4 regions of the Hymenobacter sublimis genome follow, and region 3 is predicted to be linked to each of the others. Evidence: riboswitches for the same ligand, from Rfam matches in the RefSeq annotation. Region 3 holds a riboswitch; each other region holds the start of a gene.
The links. Region 3 has a riboswitch for S-adenosylmethionine ahead of MWH26_RS04955 (ATP-grasp domain-containing protein). Riboswitches for the same ligand answer to the same signal wherever they lie in the genome.
Positions count from the first base shown of each region.

Region 1 (3,703 bases), 310 kb from region 3:
TGCTACCCCTATTCCCGCGACCTGAACAGCTCAATGAATGCTGGTCCCACTTGGCTTAAAGCGAGTACACGCGGATGCTACACCAACAAAAAAGCCCCGTCTCCTGTAAGGAAACGGGGCTTTTTTAGGGAACGACAGGTTTAGCTTTTGGCTTTGCGCTGCTCGTGCTGGCCTTTGTGCTTAGCCTGCTTTTGCGCCTGCAGCTGCGCATACTTAGTGTACTGCTCGGCGCTCAGAATTTGCTTGAGCTGAGCTTCGTACCGATCCTTGCTGGCTTTCATGGCCTGGTGGCGCTGCTGCTTATTGGCAGCCGAAGCAGTTTGGGTGCGCTGGGCCTGCATTTCCTGGAAACGGGCCAGGTGCAGCTGGCGCACCTGCTCGGTTTGGGCCGCCGTGAGGCCGAGCTTCTGGCTTAGGCTCTTGGCTTTTTGCTCGGCGCGCTGCTCGGGCGTTTTGTTGGCTTTGGCGCCCTTTTGGTGCTGGCCGTGGGCCGCTTTTACGGGCGTAGTCTGGGCTGAGGCGGCCGCAGCGGAAAAGGAGAAAGCGGCGAAGAGAACGAGGAGCTTTTTCATGGCTATGTTGGATAGGTTAAATTCAGTGAAAGAAGCAGGCCGTGGTCCGGAACAGGCTTTTGTGCTTCTGCTACGTCAGTAGGCAACTCAGATGCCAACTTTGACCAGAAGGGGGGCTTAACAGGTTCTGAAAAAATTTAAATTTTTAAGTTAAACCTTGCCCAGGAAAATACATCGTTGCGTGTAAGGTGCTTGCAGGCAAGTAGTTAGTAGGCAAAAAGCGTAGTTGTTTTGTTCGTCGCCTGGGTCCTGAGCCAGGCCGGTAGGTAGGGTAAACCGGGCGTTGAGCTTCTCGTTTGCAGGACCCGCATTCCGGTTCTACCTTTGCCCCATCAATTCTTTCTAGCCCAAAGGATTGTTTTTATACAGAGGCGCTGAGAGACAGGCTCACTGACGCGTCGGCAACCATCCGCAACTGCTGGAACGGTGCCAATTCCTGACCATATAAAAACAACAAGCCGTGGACTTTTGCCCCTGCCGTCGTGCCCGTTTCGTAGTTTTTACCGCTCGCTTCCGCGCGTCTGCTCGGGAGCAGCGGTGGTGTGGCAGCGGGTGTTGTTGCTGCTGAAGTTAAGTCGCCTACCCGCGTAACCGGCATGGCTACCTGGCCTAAACAGGTAGTAGTGAGGTTGCCCGTGGTTTTTCTCTGGGGATGTGGCTTCGGTCTAAGAGCCGCTTAGTTGTCGGCTTGCATTTTTTGCGCACCGCCACAGCCTAGTTTAATAACCAAGCGGACTCAGTGCGCAATGCCTTCCGTCGGCACCTGGGGTGGTCCTACAACCGAACTCTTTTTTACCAGCCAACCAGGAAGTTGGCGCTTGCTTTTTATGCTCAAAAAATCATTGGAACTGCTACGGCAGGAGGCGGCCGAAACTGGCGCCCACACCCTAAAACGAAGTCTGGGCGGCTTCAGCCTAATTGCCATTGGCATTGGGGTAATTATCGGCGCGGGCCTGTTTTCGCTGACTGGCATTGCTGCCGCCAACAATGCCGGTCCGGCCGTGACGCTCTCGTTTGTGGTAGCCGCCGTGGGGTGCGCCTTCTCGGCCCTGTGCTACGCTGAGTTTGCCGCCATGGTGCCCGTGGCTGGCTCGGCCTACACCTACGCCTACGCTACCATGGGCGAGCTGTTTGCCTGGATTATCGGGTGGGACTTGATTCTGGAATACTCTGTGGGGGCGGCGGCCGTGTCCATTAGCTGGTCGCAGTATCTGCTGAAGTTTCTAAGCAAGTACAACATTCACCTGCCCCCGCAGCTGGTGATGTCGCCGTTCGAGACGGCCAAGCTGGCCAACGGCACCGAAGTACATGGTCTGGTAAATATTCCGGCCATGCTTATTGTGCTGGTTATCACACTGATTGTAGTGCGCGGCACTAAAGGCTCAGCGTGGTTTAACGCCATTGTGGTTACGCTGAAAGTGTCGGTGGTGCTCGTGTTCATTGCTTTGGGGTGGCAGTACATTGACCCCGCCAACTACCAGCCGTACATTCCGCAGAATACGGGGGAGTTCGGGGAGTTTGGTTGGAGCGGGATTCTGCGCGGAGCGGGCGTGGTGTTCTTCGTATTCATCGGCTTTGACATTGTGGCCACCATGGCCCAGGAAACCAAGAATCCACAGAAAAACATGCCCATCGGCATCATCGGCTCTCTACTGATTTGTACGGTGCTGTTTGTACTGTTTGGACACGTACTCACGGGCCTGGCCAACTACACCGAGTTCAAGAACAGCGCCGCTCCCGTAGCCATTGCCATCGAGAAAACGCCCTACGCTTGGCTTTCGTCGGCCGTTATTCTGGCCATCATCATCGGCTATACCTCCGTGATTCTGGTGGATTTGCTGGGCCAGACTCGCGTGTTTTTTGCCATGGCCAAGGATGGGCTGCTGCCGCCGGTGTTTGCGCGCGTGCACGAGCGGTTCGGCACGCCCCTACAATCGGGGCTGCTGCTGGGCTTGTTTATTGCCCTATTCGCTGGATTCGTGCCCATTGCCGTAGTTGGCGAAATGACATCTATCGGCACTTTGCTGGCCTTCGTGATGGTGTGCATCGGCGTGCTCATCATGCGCAAGAAAGAACCCAATGCCCCCCGCGGCTTCCGCACGCCGCTGGTGCCGCTGGTGCCCATCTTGGGCATCCTGACCTGCTTGGTAATGATGGTGTCCCTGCCCTGGGAAACCTGGTTGCGCCTGGCCGTGTGGCTGGCCATCGGGCTGGCTATCTACTTCGGCTACGGCAAGCGGCACAGCAAGCTAGGGCAAGAAGCGCGGCGGCAAGTCGCGTAGATACGGCTCTCAACCACATAAAAAAGCCTCACCGGTTTATCGGTGAGGCTTTTTTATGTGGTTTCATATACGTCGGGTTCTACATAAACACCTTCCGCAGGGCCCACACACTCCACACAATCACCATCAGGCCCACGCCCACGAACATCCAGCGGACCGGAATGCGGCCGGCCAGGCGGGCGGCTAGAGGAGAAGCGGCCACGCCGCCCACAATTAGGCCCAAAATAATCTGCCAGTGCGAGATGCCTAGGGTAGCAAAAAACGTGACGGCGCTGGCAAACGTGACGAAAAACTCCGTGACGCTGACCGAGCCGATAACGTACTGTGGGGTGCGGCCGCCGGCAATGAGCGTGCTGGTTACCAACGGCCCCCAGCCACCGCCGCCAAACGAATCCAGAAAGCCGCCGGCCGCGGCCAGCAACCCTAGCTTCTTGTGCTTCTGGCGCGGGCCGGGCTGGGAAAAGGCCTTGGAGATGATGCGCACACCTAGCAGCAGCAGGTACACCGCCAGCAACGGCTTGACGTAGGCCGCATAGGTTTCCCCGAATTTCGAGAGCAGGTAGGCACCGGTAATGGCCCCTAGCACGCCCGGAATCAAGAGCACTTTGAACAGGCGCTTGTTCACGTTGCCGAAGCGGTAGTGGTGGTAGCCCGAAGCCCCGCTGGCAAACATTTCGGCCGTATGAATGCTGGCACTCACCGCCGCCGGGGAAATATTCAGGCTCATTAAACTAATGGCCGTAACTACCCCGTAGCCCATGCCCAGCAGCCCGTCAATCAGCTGCGCCCCGAACCCAATGACCACAAACAGCCAGAATGTGTTCGAATGGGTAGCGGCGCCCCACACCT
Region 1 is NZ_CP095848.1:1,466,501-1,470,203, forward strand. It holds gene MWH26_RS06185 (EcsC family protein) at 1-25, shown strand, start outside; gene MWH26_RS06190 (DUF4890 domain-containing protein) at 141-572, opposite strand; SAM riboswitch class I at 931-1,023, shown strand; gene MWH26_RS06195 (amino acid permease) at 1,400-2,854, shown strand; gene MWH26_RS20190 (TSUP family transporter) at 2,934-3,703, opposite strand, start outside.
Region 1: it holds a riboswitch for S-adenosylmethionine, as region 3 does, so the genes downstream of both, MWH26_RS06195 (amino acid permease) here and MWH26_RS04955 (ATP-grasp domain-containing protein) in region 3, are expected to answer to the same signal.

Region 2 (3,703 bases), 1.7 Mb from region 3:
GGGGCGGCGTAGCCTCCACGAGAAGTAAAATATTGGTGGGCAGAGTGGAGTACAGATTAGCCGCTGGAATGGGCTGCGGTTCGTTGAACGTGTTGAAATCGGGTAGCTGCCAGGCTAGTAGTGCCCGCGAGTCCCGGTCGCTCTGGTAGTATTCCACCCGCAAGGCGTAGTAGCTCCCAGCTTTCATTTTCAGGTGGGTTGTGGAAACCGTTACGAGCTGATCGTGCCAGGAATCCAGCACTTTCTTCCCGCCGATCCAGACGCGCATCCCGTCGTCGGTAGCAATCTGGAAGGTGTACACCCCCGTTACCGGGGCATATACGTGGCCTGCCCAACGCACCGAGAAGTACTCGCCCGGCACGCCTGGTCCCGGCGACACAAAGTGGTTGCCGCTGGGCCCAACGGTCCAGTTGAAGTCGATTGCTGCATCGGTGCGAGTCAGCACTAGCTTCTCAAACTTTTTACCCTCGTAGTACTGTCCACGCAAGCCCGAGCCGGCCTGGTGTTGAGCCAGCGTCCAGCTGCTCAGCAGGCATAAGCAGCCCGTTAACAGTTTCTGACACAGAGAGGATAGCATCATAGTCGCAGACATCTAACGTATTGACCACAAGATGAACAAAATGCCAAACCGCACGAACTTTATTCAATGAGCAGGCCATTCCGTACAACGAACCATTCAGCTAAGCCTATATACTTCTGCTAAGCAAACCGTGCAGCAAGCCACCAACTTGCTGTTGCTACCCGCCTGTAAAACGCGACATTCCACGTCGTGTCGGTGAGCAGTAAGCATTGGACGATGTGAGTTAAACAACTTCAGCAACGACTGAGACGCGAAGCGTCGCGTCTTCTGCAGGCGTGCAGCCTGAAAGCGAATGACTCTACCTCCCTCCCAAAACTTCCCGGATTGAAAGTTGAAGATTCCGGTTGTATCTTCGCCCTGTTACTTATCCAGAAAGACCGAGGGATTGGGCCCGATGACGTCTTAGCAACCTGAATAAAACAAGGTGCTAATTCCCTTTCCGGGCGGCTTGGGCGGTTTGGAAGAAGATAAGAACAGGACTCGCGCCCCCACGCGGCTCTTTCTGGATAGGCACTTTTTTGCTGCCGATTTTCTTAGAAGAGCCGATATGCCGACGACCCTCCACCGCCCCCACTCCCCGCTGCACGACATCCTGGCCCAGCGCGTCCTGATTCTGGACGGCGCCATGGGCACCATGATTCAGCGTCACAAGCTGGAAGAGGCTGATTTCCGGGGCACCCGCTTCGCGAATCATCCCAACCCTCTGCGCGGCAACAACGACCTGCTCAGCCTCACGCGGCCCGACATCATCAAGGGCATCCACGCCGATTACTTCGCGGCCGGGGCCGACATGGTGGAAACCAACACGTTCAGCGGCACCACCATCGCCCAGGCCGATTACGGCCTGGAGGACATTGTGTATGAGTTGAACTATGAGTCGGCGCGCATAGCCCGGGAGGTAGCCGACGAGTTTACGGCCCAGAACCCCGCCAAGCCTCGCTTCGTGGCCGGCGCCATCGGGCCCACCAACCGCACTGCCTCCCTGTCACCCGACGTAAACCGTCCCGGCTTCCGGGCCGTGACCTTCGATGAGCTGGCCACCGCCTACCATGAGCAAGTGCGCGGCCTCGTGGAGGGTGGCTCCGACGCCCTGCTCATTGAAACCATCTTCGACACCCTGAACGCCAAGGCGGCGCTGTACGCGGTGCAGAAGTTCTTCGACGAAGGTGGCCGCCCGGTGCCCGTTATGATTTCCGGTACCATCACCGACGCCTCTGGCCGCACCCTTTCGGGCCAGACGGTGGAGGCTTTCTGGAACTCGATCCGGCACTTGCCCCTACTGAGCGTGGGTTTGAACTGCGCCCTCGGCGCCGATCAGCTGCAAGTGTATATCAAAGAGCTGAGCCGCATTGCCGACGTGCACATTTCCGCCTACCCCAACGCCGGCCTCCCGAATGCCTTCGGGGGCTACGACGAGTCGGCTGAGGAGTTTGCGGGCGTGGTGGAAAATTACCTCAAAGAAGGTCTCGTGACGGTAGTAGGCGGTTGTTGCGGCACCACGCCCCAGCACATCGGCGAGCTGGCTCGCCTGGCGGAGCGGTACGAACCGCGGCGGGTGACCCTACCCCAACCCCTCCCCGGTGGGGAGGAGCTTAGATCAGCTTCTGCTGATAGGATAACCAACATGTCTGGCACCCCTCCCCACCGGGGAGGGGCCGGGGGTGGGGTAACCCGCCTCGCCGGCCTCGAACCGTTCAACATCACCCCCAACAGCCTATTCGTCAACGTGGGCGAGCGGTGCAACGTGACGGGCTCCCGCGCTTTCGCCCGCCTTATCCGGACCGGAAACTACGAGGCCGCCCTGCAAGTAGCCCGCGACCAGGTGGAAGGCGGTGCCCAGGTCATCGACGTGAACATGGATGAGGGCATGCTCGACTCGGAGCAGGCCATGACCACCTTCCTGCACCTGATTGCCTCGGAGCCCGATATTTCGCGGGTGCCGATTATGCTGGACTCTTCGAAGTGGAGCGTGCTGGAAGCCGGCCTTAAGTGCGTACAAGGCAAGAGCATTGTCAACTCCATTTCCTTGAAGGAAGGCGAGGAAACCTTCAAGGAGCGGGCCCGCACCGTGCGAGCTTACGGCGCCGCCATGGTAGTCATGGCCTTCGATGAGAACGGCCAGGCCGATACCCTGGAAAAGCGCATCGACATCTGCCGGCGCAGCTACGATATCCTGGTAAACGAAGTCGGCTTCCCGGCCGAGGACATCATCTTCGACCCCAACATCCTGACGGTGGGCACCGGCATGGAGGAGCACCGCAATTATGCGCTGGACTTCATTGAGGCCGTCCGCTGGATCAAGCAGAACCTGCCCGGCGCCCTCACCAGCGGCGGCGTCAGCAACATCAGCTTCTCTTTCCGCGGCAACGATGTGGTGCGCGAGGCCATGCATTCGGCCTTCCTCTACCACGCCATCCGGGCCGGCCTGGATATGGGCATTGTGAACCCCAGTCAGCTGGCCGTGTACGATGAAGTGCCCAAAGACCTGCTGGAACTGGTGGAAGACGTGCTCCTGAACCGTCGCCCCGACGCCACCGAGCGTCTCGTAGACTTCGCCGACACCGTAAAGCAGAAAGACAAAACGGAGGTAGTAGCCGACGCCTGGCGTAGCCTGCCCGTAGCCGAGCGCCTGCAGCACGCCCTAGTAAAAGGTATTACGGAATTTATCGACGAGGACACCGAGCAGGTGCGCCAGCAAGTAGCCAGGCCGCTCGAAGTAATTGAAGGCCCCCTGATGGCGGGTATGAACGTAGTGGGTGACTTGTTTGGCGCGGGCAAAATGTTCCTGCCCCAGGTCGTGAAATCGGCCCGCGTGATGAAGAAAGCCGTGGCCTACCTGGAGCCTTACCTGCTGGCCGACAAGCAAAGCGGCGACCGGCAAACGGCCGGTAAAATCCTGCTGGCCACGGTAAAAGGCGACGTGCACGACATCGGCAAGAACATCGTGGGCGTAGTGCTGGCCTGCAACAACTTCGACATTGTGGACCTGGGCGTAATGGTGCCCCTGGAAAAGATTCTGGACGAAGCCCAGAAGCAACAGGTGGACGTCATCGGCCTGAGCGGCCTCATCACCCCAAGCCTAGATGAAATGGTGTACGTGGCCCAGGAAATGGAAAAGCGCGG
Region 2 is NZ_CP095848.1:4,049,498-4,053,200, forward strand. It holds gene MWH26_RS17010 (PA14 domain-containing protein) at 1-580, opposite strand, end outside; SAM riboswitch class I at 942-1,054, shown strand; gene metH (methionine synthase) at 1,128-3,703, shown strand, end outside.
Region 2: it holds a riboswitch for S-adenosylmethionine, as region 3 does, so the genes downstream of both, metH (methionine synthase) here and MWH26_RS04955 (ATP-grasp domain-containing protein) in region 3, are expected to answer to the same signal.

Region 3 (3,703 bases):
CCTGTACTTGGCGGGCGTAGGAGTCGTTGGCTTCCTGGCTGATGTAGCCGTAGTTGCCCGAGCGAGTGGGGAAGCTGGCGGAGCCGCCTACCTGCTGGTCCTGCAAGGCCGTATTGCGGTTGCCCGTCTGCTCTACTACTGCCTCGTGATACTCCCCTTGCTGACTCTGGATAGCTGCGTTGCGGTTACCCTCCTGCTCAATGGCAGCCTGTACAAAGCCGGCGTTTTGCTGGCGCTGCGTGGCCGTGTTGTTGTTGCCCATCTGCAGAACAGTTGCCCCCGAAAATGCCGTATTGACCTGCGTTTGGGTGGCCTCGTTGCGGTTGCCATTCTGAGTAGCCGCAGCGCTTACTGACATTACGCCCGTCTGGCTTTGGGTAGCGGCATTGTTGTTGCCAGTTTGGGTAGCCGTGGCCGCCACGGTGCCAAAAGAACCGGAGTGGTTTTGCGTTTGCGTAGCGGCGTTGTTGTTGCCGGTTTGCTGAATGAAGACCGAAGAAGACGCACTGCCCTGGCTGCTCTGCGCCTGCGCTGCCGCATTGTTGTTGCCCAGCTGACCAATGCTGGCGCTCATGATGCCACTCAGGTTCTGCTGCTGCTGGCTGGCCGCGTTATTATTGCCCTGCTGCAGCACGCTGGCCGAGGCCGACTGGCCAGAGCTGTTCTGCTGCTGGCTAGAGGTGTTGTTAGCCCCCAACTGCCGGGCCGTGGCAGTACCTCCGAACACATTGGTATTCTGGTCCTGCGTGGCGCGGTTGTTATTGCCTGTGCTCTGAAAAATGGTAGCAAAAGCATTGCGGCCGCTTTGGTTTTGGGTGGCATAGTTGGCCCCGCTTGCCTGCTCAATGGAAGCACTATGGCTGAAGCCCCCCTGGTATTGGCTGGCGTAGTTGCCGTCGCTGTTCGCGGCAGTGGAGCCCTGCCGGATGCGGGCCCCATTAGCGCCCCGGCTCACATCCGAAAGCTGCACCTGCACGGCCTGCTGGCGGTTACCCATCTGGTCGGTTTGAGCCACATGCTGGCTGCCGACCTGGGTCTGGGTCACCTCGTTATTATTGCCACTGCTACTGCCCCCATTCACGGCCGCGTCGTTCTGGCGGGCAATGGCCGTGTTTGAGCGGCCCGTTTGCTCCACCGTCACGCGGTTGTTGCTGCCGTAGCTGGTGGAGGTTTGGGTGTTGTCCTGCGCAATGGCAGCGCCGCTGGTCAGGAGAGCGGCCATGAGTACTCCGGTTTTTTTCATGCGAATACGGTATAACTGGTGGGGAAATTGAACACGCCCGACGGGCACCTATTGAACAGCAATATGTATAAAGATTTATATAAATATTCATAATAAAAATTAATTACATCCATTTTTACCTCAATAACAGCCCAACATAATTTCCTGACTATCAACATGCATAAGTCAACCAGGCTTGTCCGCTGAATTGGAGTAGGTAGCGCAGCTTTTGGCCCGCAAATCCTCCCGGCGGCCTGCACTGGTTTCCCTCCCGCTAGCTTCGGGGGGCACGCGGCATGGCTCACCAGGCTTTGCCCGGACCTCTCGCCCGACGCCAGCGCCACTGGCCAAAGAAAATTTGGCAGTGTGGACCCAGCGGGTTTACCTTTGCCCCACTCAATTCTTTACCTGAAAGGATTGTTTTTATACAGAGGCGTGGAGAGACAGGCTCGACGAAACGCCGGCAACCTTCAGTAAGACTGAAACGGTGCCAACTCCTGACCATATAAAAACAACGTACCGTGAACCGCTTCCCGCACTTCGCCCCCGCTCCCGCCACCCCTGCTTCCGTACAGCATGGATGTTGTGGCACGTGTTGTTGGGCGGTCTGTACGCCGCTGGTTGGGTAGGTAAGAACCACTGGGTACTGCTTTTGCCGCTGGCTCTTTGCGCGCAACGCGCTGCTGGTAAAATTACTACCTAACTATTTCTTCCCTAAGTAGACCAGCCCAGTAGCGCTGCTACTTTTCCCGCGGGGCTTCTCTTCCTACCTCGTTTCGCGCACCCAAACTCCGGTTTCTCAGTTTGCCCGCGCCTTTCCGCCAGCCCCTACCCTGTCCGGGCTTGCCTGTTTTGCTGCCCAAATGAGGGCGGCAACATCCACTGATTTCTACTTTCTAGTTCTTCATTCTCCTCGCATGTCACAGTCTGTGAAGCCGATTGGCATTTATTTCGAACACCCCGAGTGGTTTAAGCCCCTGTTTGCCGAGCTGGACCGCCGCGGCCTGCCCTACGAGAAAATCGACGCCGCCCACCACCTCTTCGACCCGCTGGAAACCGAGAGCCGCTACTCCCTGGTAGTCAACCGCATGAGTTCCTCGGCCTACCTGCGCGGCCACGGCCAGGGCATTTTCCACACGGCCGGCTACGCTACCCACCTGGAGCGCATCGGTACCCGCATCATCAACGGCTCGGGCGCTACGGCCATCGAAACCAACAAGGCCCGTCAGCTCAGCCTGTTTGCCTCCCTGGGCCTGAAGTTTCCGAAGTCTTTCGTAATTAACCACGCCTCCCGCGTGCCCGATGCGGCCCGCCAACTGCAATTCCCCATTGTGGTAAAGGTGAACATCGGGGGTAGCGGCGCCGGCATCATCCGCTTCGACACGATAGAGGGTGTAGAAGCCGCCGTGGCCGCCGGGCAAATCGACCTGGGCATCGACCAGACGGCCCTGGTGCAGGAGTACGTGACGCCCCGCGGCGGCAACATTCACCGCGTGGAAACCCTGAACGGCAAATTCCTCTACGCCATGAAGGTGTACACCACCGGGGAGAGCTTCAACCTGTGCCCCGCCGAAATCTGCCAGATTCCGGAGGAGCCCGCCGCCGGCGACTTCTGCCTGACCGAAGCCCCCAAGAAAGGCATTCAGGTGGAAGCCTTCACGCCCCCCGCGGAGGTAGTGGAAGCCGTGGAGCGCATTGTGGCCGCCGCCAAAATCGACGTGGGCGGCATCGAGTACCTGATTGACGACCGCACCGGCGACGTACTATTCTACGACATCAACGCCCTGTCCAACTTTGTGGCCGATGCCGTGAATGTGGTGGGCTTCGACCCCTACGCCCGCTTCGTGGACTACCTCGAAACCCAGATTGGCGCCCCCAACCCCGGTAGCCAGCCGGCTCCGGCTGATGCCGTATTCTCCACCCAACAGCCGGTAGCGGCTTCTATTCACTAAGCCATGCGGTACGGATATTGGATGCCCGTTTTTGGCGGGTGGCTGCGCAACGTAGAGGACGAAAACATGCGCGCCGACTGGGACTACGTGAAGACGCTGGCCCAGCGCAGCGAGGACCTGGGCTACGACCTGTCCCTGATTGCCGAGCTCAATCTTAACGACATCAAAGGTGAGGAAGCCCCCTCGCTGGACGCCTGGAGCACGGCGGCAGCTCTGGCGGCCGTGACCAAGAAAATTGAGCTGATGGTGGCCGTGCGGCCTACCTTCCACTCCCCCGCCCTCCTGGCCAAGCAAGCCGCCAACATCGACCACATCAGCAACGGCCGCCTGAGCCTGAACGTGGTGTCGTCATGGTGGCAGGATGAGGCCAAAAAGTACGGCGTGCACTTCGAGCAGCACGACGACCGGTACGCCCGCACCGCCGAGTGGCTGCACGTAGTCGACAACCTCTGGAAGCAGGACCACTTCACCTTCGAAGGCAAGTTCTACAAGGTCACCGATTCCATTCTGCAGCCCAAGCCCGTGTCGC
Region 3 is NZ_CP095848.1:1,161,327-1,165,029, reverse strand. It holds gene MWH26_RS04960 (hypothetical protein) at 1-1,243, opposite strand, end outside; SAM riboswitch class I at 1,643-1,734, shown strand; gene MWH26_RS04955 (ATP-grasp domain-containing protein) at 2,140-3,174, shown strand; gene MWH26_RS04950 (LLM class flavin-dependent oxidoreductase) at 3,178-3,703, shown strand, end outside.

Region 4 (3,703 bases), 320 kb from region 3:
CGAAACCACGGGCCCCCGCCAGTTCGCCGAAATCATGGAGTACCTTCGCAGCCGCAACGTGGCCTTCGTTAACGGCCAGGATGTCTGTGAGATGGTGAACTAGTGAAAAGGTGAGGTTGATGTTCAGATGGCGTCACTTGTGCAAACAGAACGTCAACCTCACCATTTCACTAGTTTACCATCTCACCACCTTACCACCTCACTAGTTCACCACTTGGGTATCGTTCAGCGGCAGGGGCTGCGCAACACCATTATTTCCTACATCGGGCTGGCGCTAGGCTTTGTAAGCACGGCCCTGGTGCTGCCTAATTTTCTGGAGCCCCAGCAGTTGGGCGTGACGGCCACGCTAGCCTCAGTAGCCACGCTGTACGCCCAAATTGCGGCCTTTGGCTTTGCCAGCGTGGGCATCCGGTTTTTTCCCTACTTCCGCCACCCGGAATCGGGCCACCGGGGGTTTCTGCCGCTACTTGTGGGCGTGCCCTTGCTAGGATTTGCCGTAGTCACGGCCCTGTATTTCCTGGGGGAACCCCTGCTCCTGCCCTGGTACGGCCGCGATGCGCCCCTGCTCGCGCCCTACTACACCTGGGGCGCCGTGCTGGCCTTCTTCACCATGCTGTACTCGGTGCAGGACGCCTACTTAAAGGCGCTGTATCACACGGCTTTTTCCTCCTTCGTGCAGGATATTCTGCTGCGGGTTCTGATTGTAGCGGGTGCGTTTCTGTTTGGCTTGGGCTACCTCTCGTTTACGGGTTATGTGTTGTGGTTTGTGGGCGTGAACAGCGCCCTGGCCCTGCTGCTAACGGGTTACGTAGCCGCCATTGGGGAGCTGCACTGGCGACCTACGCGGCAGGTACTCGCGGTACGGCCCCTGCGCGAGATGCTGGGCATGGGCGCCTTTACTCTGCTCGGAAGCCTGTCGGGCAGTATTATCCTGTACATTGATACCTTGATGGTAGGCGCGCAGGTGAGCGTGGCGGCGGCTGGCATTTACGTGGTGGCCAGCAACATTAGCACGGCCCTGGCTATTCCGGCTCGCTCGCTCAACAAGATAGCCTTTCCCCTGTTGGCCGACTATTGGAAGCAGCAGGATCTGCCCCGCATGGCCGATTTCTACCGCCGCGCTACCCGCCTCAACACACTGTTGGGTTGTTTTTTATTTCTGGGTATCAGCCTGAACCTGGACTTTATCTACTCCCTGATGCGCAATGCCCGCTACGCCGAAGGCACGGTGGTAGTGCTGCTGTTACTGGGTAGCAAACTCTTCGACGGCATCACGGGCGTCAACGGCTTGATGGTGGTAACCTCTCCCCGCTACCGCTACGATCTGATTTTCAACGTGTCGCTGGCCGTGCTTACTATTCTACTCAACGGATTACTGATTCCGCGCCTGGGCATGGTGGGGGCTGCGGTAGCTGCCTGCGTGGCTCAGGTAAGCATCAATGTGGCCCGTACCTGGTTTGTGTGGCACAGCTACCGCATGCAGCCGTTTACGTGGCGCATCCCGTTGATTCTGGGCATTGCGGCCGTTGCCGGGGTAGCTGGCTGGCTCATGCCCACGCTGGCTTCGTCACTACTCACTATGCTGTTGCGCTCCACCGTGCTAACCGTGGCCTACGCTACCCTGATTTTGGCTACTAAATCTTCACCCGAAGCCACTTTATTTTTAGAAAAACTTCGGGCGCGTTTTTCAGAAAAGTAAAGTTGTACAATCCGCATATAGTTCTTAAGATCAAACTACGCTCAAACGGCAACTGCAGAGTTGTAGCTTTCCGTACCTATCTTATTTCAATGGCTGGTTTCAGCTAAAAAAGGGGTAGTTAATGCAGCTAGCAAACGACCCCAGCAATTTTCAATATTTCCGCTAGGCACGCCCTCCCGTCTAGTCCTACCACTCTCGCTGTAGTGACCCGTCCGGGCTGGGAAAACGCTACTGCAGAAAAAATAAAATTTGGTAGTGTAAAATTCTGACCACTACTTTTGCCCTACCAATTCTTTACCCACAAAGGATTGTTTTTATACAGAGGCGCGGAGAGACAGGCTCGACGAAACGCCGGCAACCAGCGGACCATCCGAAACGGTGCCAACTCCTGACCATATAAAAACAACTAGCCGTGAACCGCTTGTCCAACTCCGCCGCCGCATCCGCCACCGCCTCTGCACTACAGCATGGGTGTTGTGCCATGTTGGGCATGCCGTGTTGTTGCTAAGCGCTTCCAACCTCCTTTCTTCTGGTTTGTGCGCCCTGCTACGCGGCTGACACGGCTCTTTCGTGTAGTCAGGTTTCGGCGCACGCCCACCTTTTCGCCCGGCTGTTTTCTAGCTAGTTGCTGCCCGTAGCAGCGCCGCTATCCTGTGCCAGGGCCTTTGTTTGGCTGAAATCCGCGCCTACAACGTCGGTTTCCCTTCCTTTCTTCTGATATGTCCGCAGCAACTGCTGCGCCGGCCGTCCACGCGTTGCTGGACGACCTGCGCCCCCGGCTAATCCAGGCTTCGGCCTTGGAGCGGCTGCGCCTCGTGGCGGAGTACTTCCCCGAGCAAGCCGTTTTCTCGACCTCCTTCGGTCTAGAAGACCAACTCATCAGCCACCTGATTTTTGCCCACGAGTTGCCCATTCAGGTGTTCACCCTCGACACGGGCCGCAATTTTCAGGAAACCTACGCCACCTGGAATAAGACCTTGCTGAAGTACGGCCAGCCCATTGCGGTGTACTACCCCCAGCGGGAAAATGTAGAGCAGCTGATGCTAGCGAAAGGCCCGAATAGCTTCTACGAAAGCGTGGATAACCGCAAGGAATGCTGCTTTATTCGCAAGGTGGAACCCCTGAATCGGGCCCTGGCTGGCAAGGCGGCCTGGGTTACGGGCATCCGCGCCGAGCAGTCGCAAAACCGCCAAACCATGGACCCGGTGGAATGGGACGTGGCCCACAACCTGGTGAAGATTCACCCCCTGTTCGACTGGACCTGGGACCAAGCCGTGGCCTTCACCAAGGAACACAACGTGCCGGTGAATACGCTGCACCAACAGGGCTTCGTGAGCATTGGGTGCGCCCCGTGCACCCGCGCCATCCGCCCCGGCGAGGACTTCCGCGCTGGCCGCTGGTGGTGGGAAGACCTTTCGGCCAAAGAGTGTGGCCTGCACGCCACCGCCCACCACAATGGCCCCGACCCGGTGGTAGAGCCCGTGTGACCCCACCCCAACCCCACCCCGGTGGGGAGGGGCTTATGCTAGTACCACAACGATTTTGACTGGTAGCGTTGCCAAACCAAAGTAACCGAAGCCCCTTCCCACCGGGGAGGGGTTGGGGTGGGGTCACACGGACACTTTCCGGCGCTAAGAACTGACATCCAGAACTACATGAGTACTTCCTCTTTTGATTACCTCGACCGGCTCGAAGCCGAAGCCATCCACATCCTGCGGGAAGTAGCCGGCCAATTTGAGCGCCCAGCCCTGCTGTTCTCGGGTGGCAAAGACTCCATCGTGTTGACGCGTTTGGCCGAAAAAGCCTTTCGGCCCGGCCGCTTCCCCTTCCCGCTGGTGCACGTAGATACCGGCCACAACTTCCCGGAAGTGCTAGCCTACCGCGACCAACTAGCCGAACAGTTGGGCGAAAAGCTGATTGTGCGCAAGGTGGAAGATACCATCAAGCGGCAGCGCCTGCGCGAGCCGGGCGGCAAATACCCCAGCCGCAACCCGCTGCAGACTT
Region 4 is NZ_CP095848.1:1,482,008-1,485,710, reverse strand. It holds gene MWH26_RS06255 (DUF7033 domain-containing protein) at 1-103, shown strand, start outside; gene MWH26_RS06250 (lipopolysaccharide biosynthesis protein) at 215-1,699, shown strand; SAM riboswitch class I at 2,011-2,102, shown strand; gene MWH26_RS06245 (phosphoadenylyl-sulfate reductase) at 2,419-3,186, shown strand; gene cysD (sulfate adenylyltransferase subunit CysD) at 3,355-3,703, shown strand, end outside.
Region 4: it holds a riboswitch for S-adenosylmethionine, as region 3 does, so the genes downstream of both, MWH26_RS06245 (phosphoadenylyl-sulfate reductase) here and MWH26_RS04955 (ATP-grasp domain-containing protein) in region 3, are expected to answer to the same signal.